DNA from 4 places in the Pseudogemmobacter sp. TB195 genome. Region 2 is predicted to be linked to each of the others. Evidence: riboswitches for the same ligand, from Rfam matches in the RefSeq annotation. Region 2 holds a riboswitch; each other region holds the start of a gene.
The links. A riboswitch is a leader RNA that binds a small molecule or an ion and turns the genes downstream of it on or off. The one in region 2 is predicted to bind cobalamin.
Positions count from the first base shown of each region.

Region 1: it holds a riboswitch for cobalamin, as region 2 does, so the genes downstream of both, AC4FS3_RS02635 (CbtB domain-containing protein) here and AC4FS3_RS12505 (aromatic ring-hydroxylating oxygenase subunit alpha) in region 2, are expected to answer to the same signal.
Region 3: it holds a riboswitch for cobalamin, as region 2 does, so the genes downstream of both, AC4FS3_RS14480 (TonB-dependent receptor) here and AC4FS3_RS12505 (aromatic ring-hydroxylating oxygenase subunit alpha) in region 2, are expected to answer to the same signal.
Region 4: it holds a riboswitch for cobalamin, as region 2 does, so the genes downstream of both, AC4FS3_RS26730 (DUF1852 domain-containing protein) here and AC4FS3_RS12505 (aromatic ring-hydroxylating oxygenase subunit alpha) in region 2, are expected to answer to the same signal.

Region 1 covers NZ_JBZEGG010000001.1:559,077-562,467, reverse strand. The annotation lists gene cobF (precorrin-6A synthase (deacetylating)) at 1-680, shown strand, start outside; gene AC4FS3_RS02640 (CbtA family protein) at 698-1,483, opposite strand; gene AC4FS3_RS02635 (CbtB domain-containing protein) at 1,485-1,655, opposite strand; cobalamin riboswitch at 1,689-1,875, opposite strand; gene cobA (uroporphyrinogen-III C-methyltransferase) at 1,909-2,628, opposite strand; gene AC4FS3_RS02625 (cobyrinic acid a,c-diamide synthase CobB) at 2,625-3,391, opposite strand, start outside.
Region 2 covers NZ_JBZEGG010000011.1:14,764-18,154, forward strand. The annotation lists gene AC4FS3_RS12500 (hypothetical protein) at 1-3, shown strand, start outside; gene AC4FS3_RS12505 (aromatic ring-hydroxylating oxygenase subunit alpha) at 121-1,359, opposite strand; cobalamin riboswitch at 1,464-1,675, opposite strand; gene AC4FS3_RS12510 (hypothetical protein) at 2,379-2,825, opposite strand; gene AC4FS3_RS12515 (CopD family protein) at 3,311-3,391, opposite strand, start outside.
Region 3 covers NZ_JBZEGG010000013.1:70,487-73,877, reverse strand. The annotation lists gene AC4FS3_RS14480 (TonB-dependent receptor) at 1-1,654, opposite strand, end outside; cobalamin riboswitch at 1,765-1,959, opposite strand; gene pdxY (pyridoxal kinase) at 2,209-3,063, shown strand; gene AC4FS3_RS14470 (diguanylate cyclase) at 3,309-3,391, opposite strand, start outside.
Region 4 covers NZ_JBZEGG010000041.1:21,810-25,200, forward strand. The annotation lists gene AC4FS3_RS26725 (methionine synthase) at 1-360, opposite strand, end outside; gene AC4FS3_RS26730 (DUF1852 domain-containing protein) at 383-1,366, opposite strand; cobalamin riboswitch at 1,524-1,723, opposite strand; partial or broken gene AC4FS3_RS26735 (transposase) at 2,148-2,359, shown strand; partial or broken gene AC4FS3_RS26740 (IS3 family transposase) at 2,427-3,391, opposite strand, start outside.

The DNA.
Region 1 (3,391 bases), on a different contig from region 2:
CCGATCTGATCCTGATCCCGGAGAAAGGCGAAGACAAAGCCGATCTTGCCGATCTGCGCCGCCAGATCTGCGAGGATCTCGTGACGCGGCCCGGGGTGATCGTGGCGGGCTTTGCCATGCCGGTGCGGGATCCGGCCAACCCCTCTTACCTCGCGCGGGTGAATGACTGGCATGATGCGATTGCCGGGGCCTGGGCGGCAGCGATTGACGCGCATCCCGGCGTGCAGCGGGTGGCGCTCATGGTCTGGGGCGATCCCGCGCTTTACGACAGTACCCTGCGGATTGCCGCGCGGCTGGGCAGGCTGCGCGAGGTCTCGGTCTCGGTGGTGCCGGGGATCATGTCGCCGCAGGTGCTGGCCGCCGCGCATCGCATTCCGCTCAACGGGCTTGGCGCGCCGTTTCTGGTGACGACAGGGCGGCGGCTGCGCGAAGAGGGCTGGCCCGAAGGCGTCGACCGGCTGGTGGTGATGCTGGACGGCAGCTGTGCCTTTCAGGATCTGGCGCCCGAAGGCATCTCGATCTGGTGGGGCGCCTTTGTCGGCATGGCGAATGAGATCACCGAAGCCGGACCGCTGGCCGAGGCGGGGCCGCGTATCCTCGCCCGGCGCGAAGCGGCACGGGCCGAGCACGGCTGGCTCATGGATATCTATATTCTGGACCGGACATCCCCGGCGGCATAAGCCGCCGGGAAGCTGGTTTATGCCTCGCGGCCACGGCTCCAGAGCCAGGCTGCGAAAAGGCCGAGCAGCGTCCAGACCGCAAGACCGACCCCGATGGCGCGGCCGGCGAATTGCGCGGCCAGTTCGGGCGGCGTCGGGCCGGTGAACTCATGCGGATGCGGCGCGCCGACGATATGGGGCGCGAGGATCAGCAGGATCGCCGCCGCCCAGACCACCCAGTTTTTGCCGAATGCGATCAGCCAGAGACCGATGGCGGTCGCAATCACTGTCGCCACCCACCAGATCGCGCGGGCGTTGACATCGGCCGCGGCCATGCCCGGAAGCTCGGGCGAGAGGCCGAAAGCCGGCGCCATCTGCACCGCGACAAAGCCCGCGATCCCCCAGAGAAGACCCTGGCGTGCGGTGACCCGGTTGCCATTATTCTCGGACAGGGCCATCGCCGCGACCAGCAGCAGCCCATAGCCGGCATAGACCATGATCGAGAACAGGATCGACAGCCCGTCGCGGCCTGCGTCAAAGCCGATACCGGGGATCTCCGCCGCCTCGCCATGGTCATGCGCTTCATCCGCGCCATGGGCATGGCCCGGTTCGGCGGCAGGTTCTGTCTGCGGCTCTGTGGCTTCCGGCGCCGGTTCTTCACCGTGATGATGGTCGGAGGCCGCCGCGAAATGGGTGCGCTCGCCGCCCTCATAAAGCTCGGCATGAAGCAGCACGGGCTGCACGAAAACAAGCTGCAGCAGGGCGGCAATCAGCCCCGCAGCAGCGCCAGCGATCAACGCGCTGGTCAGCAGTCTTTGCAACATATCAGTGGCAGGGGAATCCGACCGCGTGACGCACATCATGGGCGGCGTCATGCAGGGTTTCCGACTGGGCGAGGCCAGCGACGAAGATCAGCGCAGCACCCAAAAGCGCCACGACAAAGATATTCGCCAGTTTGACATCGGCCTTCTCACCAGAGCGGGCAATGGTGGACATATGAATCACTCCTTGCCGTCATCCCCGACGGCGGTTCCATCAAATGCGAAGGTCGGTCTCCTGACTTGCAGGTCACAGCCTCTGCCCTCCTTCCCATGGATTGCTCCACAGTGGTTAACGGGGTCGGCTCGCTGCGCACAGTCGCGGGGGCGGTCGGGTCGGGGTCTCCCCCGCCCTGTTCCCATGCCGGTCGCCCGGCACCTTCACGATATCGAGAGTGACAGGCGCGTGACGCCCGGTCAAGCCGCTCTGGTCAGGGCGCCAGCGCGCCGTAGAGGATAAGGGTCGGCGCCGGGTCGGGGGCGGCGCCCTCAAGATACGCGGCCAGGCCCGCAACCGTATCACGGCGGAAGGATTGCGCCGGGGTCGAGACGCCCTGCGCCATCAAAGCGGGCGTGTCGGGCGCCAATCCGGCGGCGATCAGCTTTGCCGCCAGCTGCGGGAATGTCGCCCGCGCCATAAAGACCGAGGTCACCGCCTGGGTATCGGCCAGAGCCGCCCAGTTGAGGCTTTCGGGCAGCGCGCCGGTCACATCATGGCCGGTCACGAACTGCACCCTTCGCGCATTGAGCCGCCGCGTCAGCGGGATCCCCGCCGCCGCCGCAGCAGCCGAGGGCGCGGTGACGCCGGGCACGATCTCATAGCCGATCCCGGCCTCATTAAGCGCGGTGATTTCCTCTTCAAGCCTGCCGAACATGCCGGAATCGCCGGATTTCAGCCGCACCACTTTCAGGCCCGAACGCGCATGATCGACCAGCAGCCGGCTGACATGATCCTGGCGCGGCGAGGCGCGCCCCGCCCGCTTGCCGACCGAGATCAGATCGGCCTCCGGCGCCGCCAGATCGAGGATCGGCCCGGAGGAAAGGTCGTCATACAGCACCACCTCCGCCGCCTGCAGCCGTTTAATGGCCCGCAGGGTCAGCAGATCGGGATCGCCCGGGCCAGAGGAGACAAAGCTGACGATCTCGCTCATGTGGCGGCTCCGATCAGGTGGAAGAATGTGCCGGTGACGAGGCCCTGGCGCGATCCGGTTTCGGGGACCGGCGCGCTTTCGGCATCAAGCACGGTGGCAAGGGGCGCATCGGGTTGGGCGAGGATGGTCGAATAATGGAACTCATGCCCGCGCAGCCTCGCGCCCGCAGCATGGCCCGGGATCGGCGCGGAAAGCGCGGCCAGGCGGTAGCCCAGATGCATCCTGCGTTTCTCATATGTGGTCACGAGGCCCAGCAGCCCGGCCATCTGATGCCGGGTGCCAGCCGCATCGACCAGCGCCTCGCCCAGCACCATATAGCCGCCGCATTCGCCATGAACCGGCTTTACCGCCGCGAAATTTCTGATGCCCGCAAGAAAACCTGATGCCGCCGCGATCCGGCCTGCATGAAGCTCGGGGTAGCCGCCCGGCAACCAGCAAAGATCGGCCTCGGGCGGCGCTTCATCGGCCAGGGGCGAAAAGGGCAGGATCTCGGCGCCCTGCGCGTGCCAGGCATCCAGCAGATGCGGATAGGTGAAGGAGAACGCCTCGTCCCGCGCCAGCGCAATGCGCTGGCCGGGCGGTTTCGGCAGCTCTCCCGCCGGGGTGCTCACTGCGCCCGCTGCTGCCGCGCGCAGGGAAGCAAGATCGGTATGGTCGCGCAGAAAACCGGCATAGTCACTGATGGCGCGTTCAAGATCCGGATGTTCGACAGCCTGAACCAGACCCAGATGCCGCTCTGGCAGGGTCAGGTCGCCGCGCCGGG
Region 2 (3,391 bases):
TGAGGGGGGGGGCGGGCTGCCGAATGCCCTTTCCCCCTGTTTGCTGCCGGGGAGGCAGCGGCCCGTTTCTGGCAAGCGAAACGAGGCCCGGGTAGAGCCGAGGCCTCATTTTGTCAGGTGTCAGGCGCGGCTGATCTCGTCGAGATACCAGGTGATATAGCGCAGCTCGTTATACTCCATCGGTGCGATGGGGCCTGGCTCGAAGTAATGCGATTTCACGCCGCGTGCGGTGTGTTCGATGATCTTCTTGTCTTCCTCGGTCGTGACTTTCCAGAGCCAGGTCAGGCGGTTCAGATCGTAATCGACGCCTTCCTCTGCGCCGTCTTTCACCAGCCAGATCAGTTCCATCTCGCAGGTATCATGGGTTTTCGGGATGAAACGGTAGATCATGCCGTGATCGGGATAGCAGACCAGAAATGTGGTGCCACCGAGATGGATTGAGGTCACGCCGCCATCATAATCGGTGAAGCGCCCCATCAAAGGTGCGAGGGGGGAGCCATCTTCGGACCCGGTCGAGGCGCCCTCGTAAAGCGCATAGCGGAAAACATCGACCGCCTCGCCGCCCCGGGATGAATTCTGCCAGTGATTGCCCGACAGCACCGAAAGCCCGAGCGCGCAGCTCTTTTCCTCCATGGCGGCATTGAGACCGGCGATCACTTCGGGCGGTTGCTCCAGCGCATGGGTCTGCGAATATTCCGGATGCGCCGGGCCACAGTGATAGCATTCGACATAATTCTCGACCGCCAGCTTCCAGTTCGCGGAAATCGGATAGGTCTCGCGATGGGCGACCTTTGCCGCGCCCCAGCCATATTGGCCGATACTGGCGTGCAGGGATTGCTCCACTTGCGTGAAATCCAGCGGGTCTTTCGCGAAGGAGATGAAGACCAGCCCTTCGACCACCTTCACATGTACTTTTTTCAGCGCATGTGCGGCGCGGTCGAAATCCTTCGGCATCAGCCGGGCCGCGCGCAAAGCGCCGTCCAGCGTATAGGTCCAGGCGTGATAGGGGCAGACGAACATCTTCGCATTGCCCTTGTCTTTGGTGCAGACCTCGGCACCGCGATGGCGGCAGGAATTCAGGAGCCCATGCACCTCGCCCTGCATGTCGCGTGTCAGGATGACCTGTTCATCGCCAAGGCGGAACAGCTCGAAATCGCCGGGCTTCGGGATCACGCTTTCATGGGCCAGACAGTGCCAGTGGCGGCGGAACACCCGCTCCATATCACGGGCAAAGACGTCCGGATCCATGTAGAAATCCCGAACGAGGCCATGGCCCGGGCGGTGTTCCGCGATCAGCCGCGCAATGGCGTCGGGCTTTTGGTCCGGGGTGGAAAAACTATCGTCGTGAAGCGCGCCCAATCTGGCCTCCTGCTGGTTTGTTTGCTGCCCCGGGTGATCGGAGACGCCGGGCTATGGTCCGGGGCGGACCTGCCAAAGCGCTCCTGACTGCCCGCCGCAGCCACGCTGATTTCCGCCTCAGGGCTGGTTTCCGGATGTCTGGCCTGTGCCCTTTCGCGAACAGAAATGGCACCTTCCCGGCCGCTCCTTCAGCCAGTGGGTCCCGCCATGCCACGAAGCGCCGCACCCGTTGCGGGGGCAGCGCCGGCATCGGTCCGGCTTCCCAATTCTCCTCCAGACCTCCCGATATGGTGGCACCCTGATCTGACGCGATCAGAGCAGGCGCTATGTGAAAAACTGTTCTGTCTGCGGCAAATTATGTCGAAATTGATCTGAGGCCCGGAATGTGATGCGTTTCAGGCTGCGGCCCGCCCTCCGGCGCCCGGCTGAGCGCGAAACTGGGCTAAAATGCTGCTTCCGATCATTGCTGATCACGACCAGGGCAAAGCGGGCCCTGGCCCTTTGCCCGGCGATCAGGGCCGTGACGAGGCCTCTGGCTTCCTCACCCGGCCCCGAGGCGGGGGAAGCGGCCTCAGCGCCGAGCGTCAGTTGCGCGAGGGTCTCGGGGATGTCAGGCCTCGCCCGCCCGGGCAGCATCAGCGCGATGTTTTGCGCCGCCGTCAGACCGGGGATCACCGCCGCCGCCGTTGACGCGTGCAGCGCAGACTCGCTCCAATGGTCGGGCGGAACGGCGGAATGGCGTGGCGGTCCGCGCAGCAGATCCGTTGCCGCTGCGACTGGCAGGAAACCGCAGGCCGGATCTCTGTCGGGGCAAACAGATCTTCCATCTCGCGAAAGCGTCAGGTCCGGTTGCACCCCGCCCGCCGACGTCGCGCGCGGTCATGCCAAAGTGTTTGTGAAAAGCGGTGCTGAGATGGCCGGGGCCGGAAACGCCTCAATCATAGGCGGCTTCGGGCAGCGAGCGGCGGTTGCTCCGGATCAGATTGGCGGCGCGTTCCAGCCGCAGATCGCGCAGGCATTCAAACAGTGTCATGCCGGCTTCGCGCCGGCAGCTGCGCTTGAGCGTCACATGGCTGTTGCCGGGGCTTTGGGCGAGATGATCCAGGCAAAGTGTCCCCACGTGCCGGTCTTGCAGCAGGGCCTCGGGCATATCCTGGCCGAACTGCGCGTTCGTCGAAGACCTGACCGATCAGGGCCAGGCATTCGCTTTCTTTGCGAAAAAGTGCCGCCGCACTGGTCAGGCCGTCGAAAGACCTCTCGGGCAGATGCCGCGCCGGGCAGGAGAGGAAAAAGCCCGGCACCATGCCCTGGCCGGGCAGCTCTGCTGTCATCAGGGCGCGCAGACGCAGGCTGACAATATCGGATTCCATGGTGGTCACAAAGCTCAGACAGGCCTCGCCCGGAAGCGTGATCCTCGTGGTCTTGCCCTTGCCGGGCAGGAAATGGGCAGGCTTGATCCGGCGCAAGGTTGGCGGTTCGCAGCGGCGTAGCCTTTCGTGATGTGGCGGTCGGGCCACTGGTAAAGGGACCCGCGCCAGTCGCGCCGCAGGAGGGGCCACTGTCATGCAAATCAGTATCTGTGCAGCCAGAGGCCGCCGGTGGCGCGATATTGTCCATTCATGCTCTTGCCCGCCACGCCCGACAGTTGAGCCAGAATGCCGCGACGGTCCCCTGCCTTGCGGGTCGGGTCTTTCCCATGGCCGGGATTGCCGGGCCTCAGGGGGGTATCGGATTGTCTCTCCGCTCTCAGTCGCGGGGGCGGTCGGATTTCGTACGGCCTCTTCCGCCTGTTGCGAACCTGGTGGCCGTCCTGTTCCTGGCCATTTACCCTGGCGCAATGGCACCATTCGGTGCCAGGTGCCAGGTGCCGGGCCAGGGTCTGAGACAGCTTGCGGGATCTCGCGCCGCAGAGGTCAGGCTCCCCGCGGGCCGGCGTGACGTCGGTCCTGCGTCAGAAGGGCTTTACCACCACGGCCCAGAGGATGGCGATTACGGCAAAGACGCTGATTTCGTTGAAGATCCGCAGAAACAG
Region 3 (3,391 bases), on a different contig from region 2:
ACCCCGGCGCCAGCACCGGCACATTGCGCTTCACGATATCATAGGCGGTGAGCGACCATTCGGCGCGGCCATCGGCAAAGCTCTGGCGCAGCCCGATCTCGAATTGTCGCCCCGTGGTCAGGTCGAAGTCGCGGAAATTCGCGGCGTAATCCATCAGCGGCACGTTCACCGGGTCGGTGGACCAGGCCAGCTGGCCGTAAACCACCGTGGTCTCAGTCGCCGCCCAGCTGAGCGCGACCCGCGCCGATGGCGCCTTGTAGCTGGCGTCAAAGCTCGTGGCGGGGTTTGCGATGCCCTGGCGGCTCAGATCGAACCAGTCCTGGCGCAGGCCAAGGCTGAGCGCCAGCCCCTGGCCAAGCTCGGTGCGGTTTTCCAGAAAGATCGCGCGCTGGTCTAGGGTCGAGCGGTATTGCGCCACCGGGGTCAGGCCGGTGGGGAAACGGCCGGGGCGCGGGTTGAACGGATCGACCGTGACCGAGCCGAAGTTGAAGGCACTGGCATAGCTGGATTTCGAGCGGTTCAGGTCAAAGCCGATCACCGTATGGCTGTCATAGCCCGCGATCCCATGGCGCAAGCCTGCATCCAGCCGGAAGCCGGTCTGATCCTGATCCTGGTCGATGGCGACGAATTCGCCGACCGATACCGTATCGGTCACCGGATCCCATTCATAGGTTTCAGCATTGCGGAAGCTGCGGTCAGAGCCGATGCGGTACAGCACTGCCGAGACGCGGACCGCGTCCGACGGCGCCCATTCGGTTTTCAGCTGCAGCCAGTGATCGGTGAAGTCGGTCCTCGCGTCTTCAACATTGTAGTTCAGTGCCTCGGTCCCCGCGACGAGGATCCCGTTGCGCAAAGGCGTGCCATAATAGGTCATCGGCTCGCGCTTTGCGTAATCGGCGGACAGGGTGAAGGTCAGATCGGGCGTCGCCTTCCAGCTCAGCGCGGCGGTCACGGCGCCGAGACTGTCATCCGCACCGTCGATCCAGCCGTCGGATCCATCCGCGATCACCGCGATGCGGTAGGAAAGCGTATCCGAGAGCGAGCCGCCACTGTCGGCGCCAAAGCGCAGCCTGCCATCTGACCCCGCAAGCGCGGTCAGCAAATGGCGCGGCGCACCGTCAAACGGGCGTTTGGGCATCGCATTGACGAAACCGCCAATCGCGCCATGGCCATGGATCACCGAACCGCCGCCTTTCAGGACCTCGAATTCCTCGATCAGCCAGCTGTCGACCGGGAAAGAGATATTGCCGCGTCCGGGAAACTGCCTGGTGCCGTCAAACAGCATCATGACCGAACTGCTGCCCTGAAAGCCGCGCGCGGCGAAATGATTGTCGTAATTTGGCGCTCCGGTCGCGGTGACCCCGGTTGCGGTCTGCGATACGGCAGCAGTGATCGAATGGAGACCGCGTTCGGCCATGGTTTCGGTGCCGATCACCTCGACGGCAGCAGGGATGTCGCGGATTTTTTCGCCCAGCCGGCTGGCGGTGGGCGGGGTGGCGTCAAGTCCCTGGCCTGCGTCGTCATCGACCGGCAGCCAGATGGTGCCAAGGCCGATGGTGGTCTCTTCTGCCAGCGCCGGCGCAGCGGCGATGGGGGTGAGAGCGGTAAGTGTCAGCAAAAGCCGCACAGACGTGCGGCGGGAAATGGACGGCATGAATTTTACCCCGAAAGGCGTTTTGCACGTCACTGCAGACTGCAAGGAACCGACGGGCAATCACCCGCATGTCATCCTTGCCATCAGGAACCCCCGCCCGATGTGCCTGCCCGTGAATATGGCCGACGGCAGGTCTCCTGGCTCGCGGGTCAGTGGGTTTCGCGCCTTCCCAGGGTCCCTGAACCCCAGTGGCATATCGCGAAACCCTCGCCGCTCACAGTTGCGGGGGCAGCCGCAGATCGGGCGGATGCCCTGCTGCGTTCCCTCTTTCCTCCCTCGCGGGAACCGTCGCCTCTGCGCTACCCGCCGGGGTGGTGGTCTGTCAACGCCCGTTATCACGGGCGCGTTATAAGGGGGCATCCGGGACCCCTTGTGAGGAGCCTGTCCTGAGGGGCGGGGCGGGCGGTTGCCGTTCGGCCCCCCTCTTCATTTCTTTGCTGAAATTTCCCCAAAGCCCCGTGGTTTACCCCATGGCCTTTTGCGCGCGGGCGGATGTAACCTCTGCCCGCGCGCGCCGGGCCATGACCGGGATCCTGCGCAGGAAGGACATAGCCATGCAGACCCCGCCTTTCGTCATTTCGATCCAGAGCCAGGTCGTGTTCGGCCATGTCGGCAATTCGGCGGCGCTGTTTCCGCTTTGCGCGGCCGGGCTGGAGGTGGCGGCGATCCCGACGGTGGTGTTCTCGAATACCCCCGATTACCCGAGCCTGCGCGGTCGCGCGCTGCCCGAGGATTTTTTCGCCGATCTGCTTCTGGGCGCGATGGAGCGTGGGTTGCCCGAACGGGCCGATTATATCGTGACGGGCTATATCGGTTCGGCCGCGATCGCGCATCTGGCGGCGGAATTCATCGCAAAAGCGCGCGAGATCAACCCGCGACTGGTCTATCTCTGCGACCCTGTGATCGGCGATGCCGGCCCGGGGCGCTATGTGCCCGAAGCGGTGGTGGCGGTGATCCGCGACGAATTGCTGCCGCTGGCCGATCTGACCACGCCGAACCCGTTTGAGCTGTCGCTGTTGTCGGGGCAGAAGATTACGCGGCCTGAAGATCTGGCGCTGGCGCGGGCGGGGCTGAACCTGAGGCCTGGTGCGCGGGTAATTGCGACCGGATGCGTGCTGGAAGACAGCCCCGAGGGCTGTCTTGAAAGCGTTGTGATCACGCCGGACGGCGTGAGCCGTCACCCCGCGCCGCATTTGCCGCTGGCGCTGTCGGGGACCGGGGATCTGTTCGCGGCGCTGATCATTGCCGGGCTGGGGCGCGGCCGTTCCCTGGCCGATGCCGTTGTTTTTGCGCAAAAGCTCACCGGGATTGCGATGGGGGAGGCGGCGGCACTCGGACGGCAGGAGGTCATGCTGAGCAGCGCGGAATTTCTGGCGAGCCTGGCAGAGCTGGCGGCGATCCGCCGCTGACCTCGGGTACCGGGCCCGTCCGCGCTGTTCTGCCTGTGGGGATGTGGCATCGGTTTCCGCCAGCTGTCTTCCTGACCAGGGCGCAGGGGCCGCCAGCAGGTCTCCTGCACAGACAGGTGCGGCGCTGCCTGGTCTGAGGATGCGAGGGCGAGGTCTGGTGCCCGGTTTTGGCAAGGCGCTGGACGCGGGCTCTTCCGTCCGCGCCATATCACCGGGGCGCCGCAGGATGGCGGCAAGAGGTGGCGTCACACAGAGGAATGGCTGAGCGTTACGACATTGCGGCCCAGGGTTTTCGACCGCAAAAGCGCGCCATCGGCCGCATCCACCA
Region 4 (3,391 bases), on a different contig from region 2:
CCGCAGAAATTTTGCATCCTCGACAAAAACCGGTCTGCTGCGCGCCACGGCACCGGTAACAGTCGGCACGCTGGCATCATACCGATCCCGGATCCTGACGGTTTCTCGTTTCACAAAATCAACGCCTTCAAGATGTTCGATGAACGTGGTGACGAAATGCTGACGGGTCTGTTCACCGTCGCTGACAATGTCGATGCCGGATTTCTGCTGATCGTCCAGCGCGAGGCGCAACGCATCCTGCCTGCCTTCGGCAAGCGTTGCCCCCTCAAGTTTCCAGGGCGACCAGAGTTTCTCGGGCTCGGCCAGCCAGGACGGTTTGGGAAGGCTGCCGGCAGTGGCAGTGGGGAGAAGTTTATTCATAGTGGGGACCTTTTATATTCTGTCAAAGCGCGAAACTGGCTGACCATTGCGAAAGCCTGGCCTGATGCGGCCTGATAAAATGCTCTTCCGCGAATTTGGCCTGTTCCAGCGCCAGACGGCTGCGCTCTTCGCGGTCATAGACAATCCGCGTCAGAGAATAATCCTGATGTTTCAGGCTTGGGCGATAGCAGCTGCCTGCGGCGGCATTGGCGTTGTAGATTTCCGGACGATAGATCTTCTGGAATGTCTCCATCGTACTGATGGCGCTGATCATTTCCAGATTGGTATAATCAGCCAGAAGATCTCCCATGAAATAAAATGCCAGGGGAGCAACGGCGCCCGGCGGCATGAAACAGCGAACCGTCATACCCATTTTTGCGAAATACCTGTCGGTCAGAGATGCTTCATCCTGTCTGTATTCAGCACCAAGAACAGGATGGATGATATCGGTTCTGATATAGGTTCTGTTGCTTGATACGCTGAGACATATCACCGGTGTCTTTCTGAAATTTCGGCGATAGACCTCAGATTTCACGAAACTCCTGAACAGATTTCCATGCAGGTCGCCAAAATCTTCCGGCACGGCAAACCCGGCTTTCCCTTTGTTATATTCCGGGAGCGCTATACTGAAATCATAATCCCGCACATAAGACGAGAAATTATTCCCCGCAGATCCATCAATGATCTTACGGTTTTTGTGATCAAGAATGTTTGTCTTCAGAATCTCAATAATCGGAAACACACCCGCAGTTTCTGCATCCCCCATAGCCATATCGACGGATATGATCTCAACCCCGATGGAATACCGGTCACCTTTTGGGTTATCCCAACCGGCCAGAGAGTTGAATCTGTTGGTGATCATCGCCAGAGTGTTTCGTAAATTCTCCCGGCGGTGTGCCCCTCTGGCGAGATTGGCAAAATTGGTGGTGATGCGCGTATTATCGGCCGGAATGTAATCCTCGTCGAAGCCAATCTTCGTAACTCTGAAAGTGAAACCTTCTGTCATTGTGACATGCCTTCTGAGCGGCCTGAAAAGACAGGCCGGAAAACCACAGACACTCCGCGACGGATGTCGCGAAGCCGGCCCCGGGCGACTGATGTCACACGGGCCTTTGCAGTCACCTTTGCGGAACGGCCGCTCCCGACACGCCCACCGCGGCCGGAACAGGTGATCAATCCAGGCAGGTTTCCTGACTTGCGGGTCGTAACCTTGTCCGGCCTTCCCGGCGCAGAATGCGCGCCAGTGGCATTTCGGACAGGCTCGCCGCTCACAGTTGCGGGGGCAGCTCCGGATTTGGCATTGGCCTTACCGGATTCCCTTTTAACCGGGGCTTCCCCCGGCACCTGAATCAATCGATAAAATCCTTCGGAGACCCCGGAATGTCAACGATTTCAAAGGCAGATTATATTCATGAAAATCATGAGCGAAACCGGCAGTGTAAGAAATCAGGTGCAGACGATATTCGTTCAAAACACCCCTCGCGGCTGCACCAGTGCCGGAGCTTGCTTCTGCGCGACAGGCGTATCTGAGGGAATTCATACGGTTTTATGTCGTTCCGGCGCATATTTAGCCGGTATTTTTCACAGTTGGCGCTAAGCGGTCGGCGAGATCACGAACCGTCCCCGGTGCATCATCTGAAACAGGCAGTCAGGCCCTCCGGTTTCAGGCCATATATGCCATAGCGCCTTGCATAGTCCTGCGATCTGCCAGTCACGCAGGGGCTTTGTTGCGTTATCCGGTCGGTTCACGGATTCATGTTTGTGAGTCAGCGTGTCAGGTTTGGTGCATGAGAAAGACGATCCCCCTGTTCCAACCACGAACTGGTCGAGTTAAAATCTGGCCCTGAAGCGCCGGGGCTCGCTGATGGCCTGGTTGGACGCGGAGATGGCGTGGTTCGCGGCACCGGGCGGCAAGCCGGATCATCCTGAGCGATTCCCGGCATCAGCCATCCAGTTTTGTCTCTCGATGAAGATCCTGTTCGGCCTGCCGCTTCGCCAGATCGAGCCATGTTGCGCCACTGGTTCGAGCAACTGAACAGCCCCAGCTGAGTGGTCCAAGTTAAAATTTAGTGCATGACCGGCCTTTGGTCCATCGGGACGATGGTTTCCGGGGCCGGTGGGCGGTAGCCCAATGCGCTGTGTGGTCGTTTCGTATTATAGTGCTTTCTCCATTTCTCGATCATGATCTGTGCCTCACGGAAGCTGTAAAAGACTTCACCATTCAGCAATTCATCGCGGAAACGGGCGTTGAAGCTTTCGCAATACCCATTTTCCCAGGGCGATCCAGGTTCGATATAAGCAGTTTTTTGCGCCGACCGCGTTGATCCAGCCCCGAACTGCAAGGGCGACGAACTCCGGGCCATTGTCGGAACGAATGAAGGCTGGCACGCCGCGCAAGATGAACAGGTCCGTCAGCGCATCGATCACATCTGTCGAGTTCAGCTTGCGCCGCACCCTGATCGTCAGGCACTCGCGGCTGAATTCATCGAGGATGTTCAGCGTTCGAAACACCTTGCCGTCATCGGTGCGGCAGTGAACAAAATCATACGACCAGACATGATCCGGGTATTCCGGCCGCAACCGGACACAGGATCCGTCGTTCAGCCACAATCGGCCCTTCTTCGGTTGCTTCATTGGCGCCTTCAGCTTCGTCGGGAAAACAGTCCCCCGGACTGTTTTCTGATCCTCCTCAGTCTCGTCGCCATAAGCGCTCGACCCGCTTGTCGTTTACTTGCCATCCAGAACTCCGTAACAGAGCCGCAATCCGGAGATAGCCATAGCGGCCATATTGCCGGGCCAACTGGATCATGTCGGCGACCAGGCGATCTTCGTCCGCCCGGCCTTGCGCCAGTTTACGTTGTGTCGAGCGATGCTGCTGCAGCACCTGGCAGGCCCGACGCCCGGAAATGCCCAGCTCACCCCGGACATGATCAATGCAGGCCCGGCGGCGAGCGGGGCTCAGAAGCTTCCCCGTGCGGCTTCCGTAAGGATCAGCTTGTCCAGCGTCAGGTCCGAAACAGCACGTCTGAGC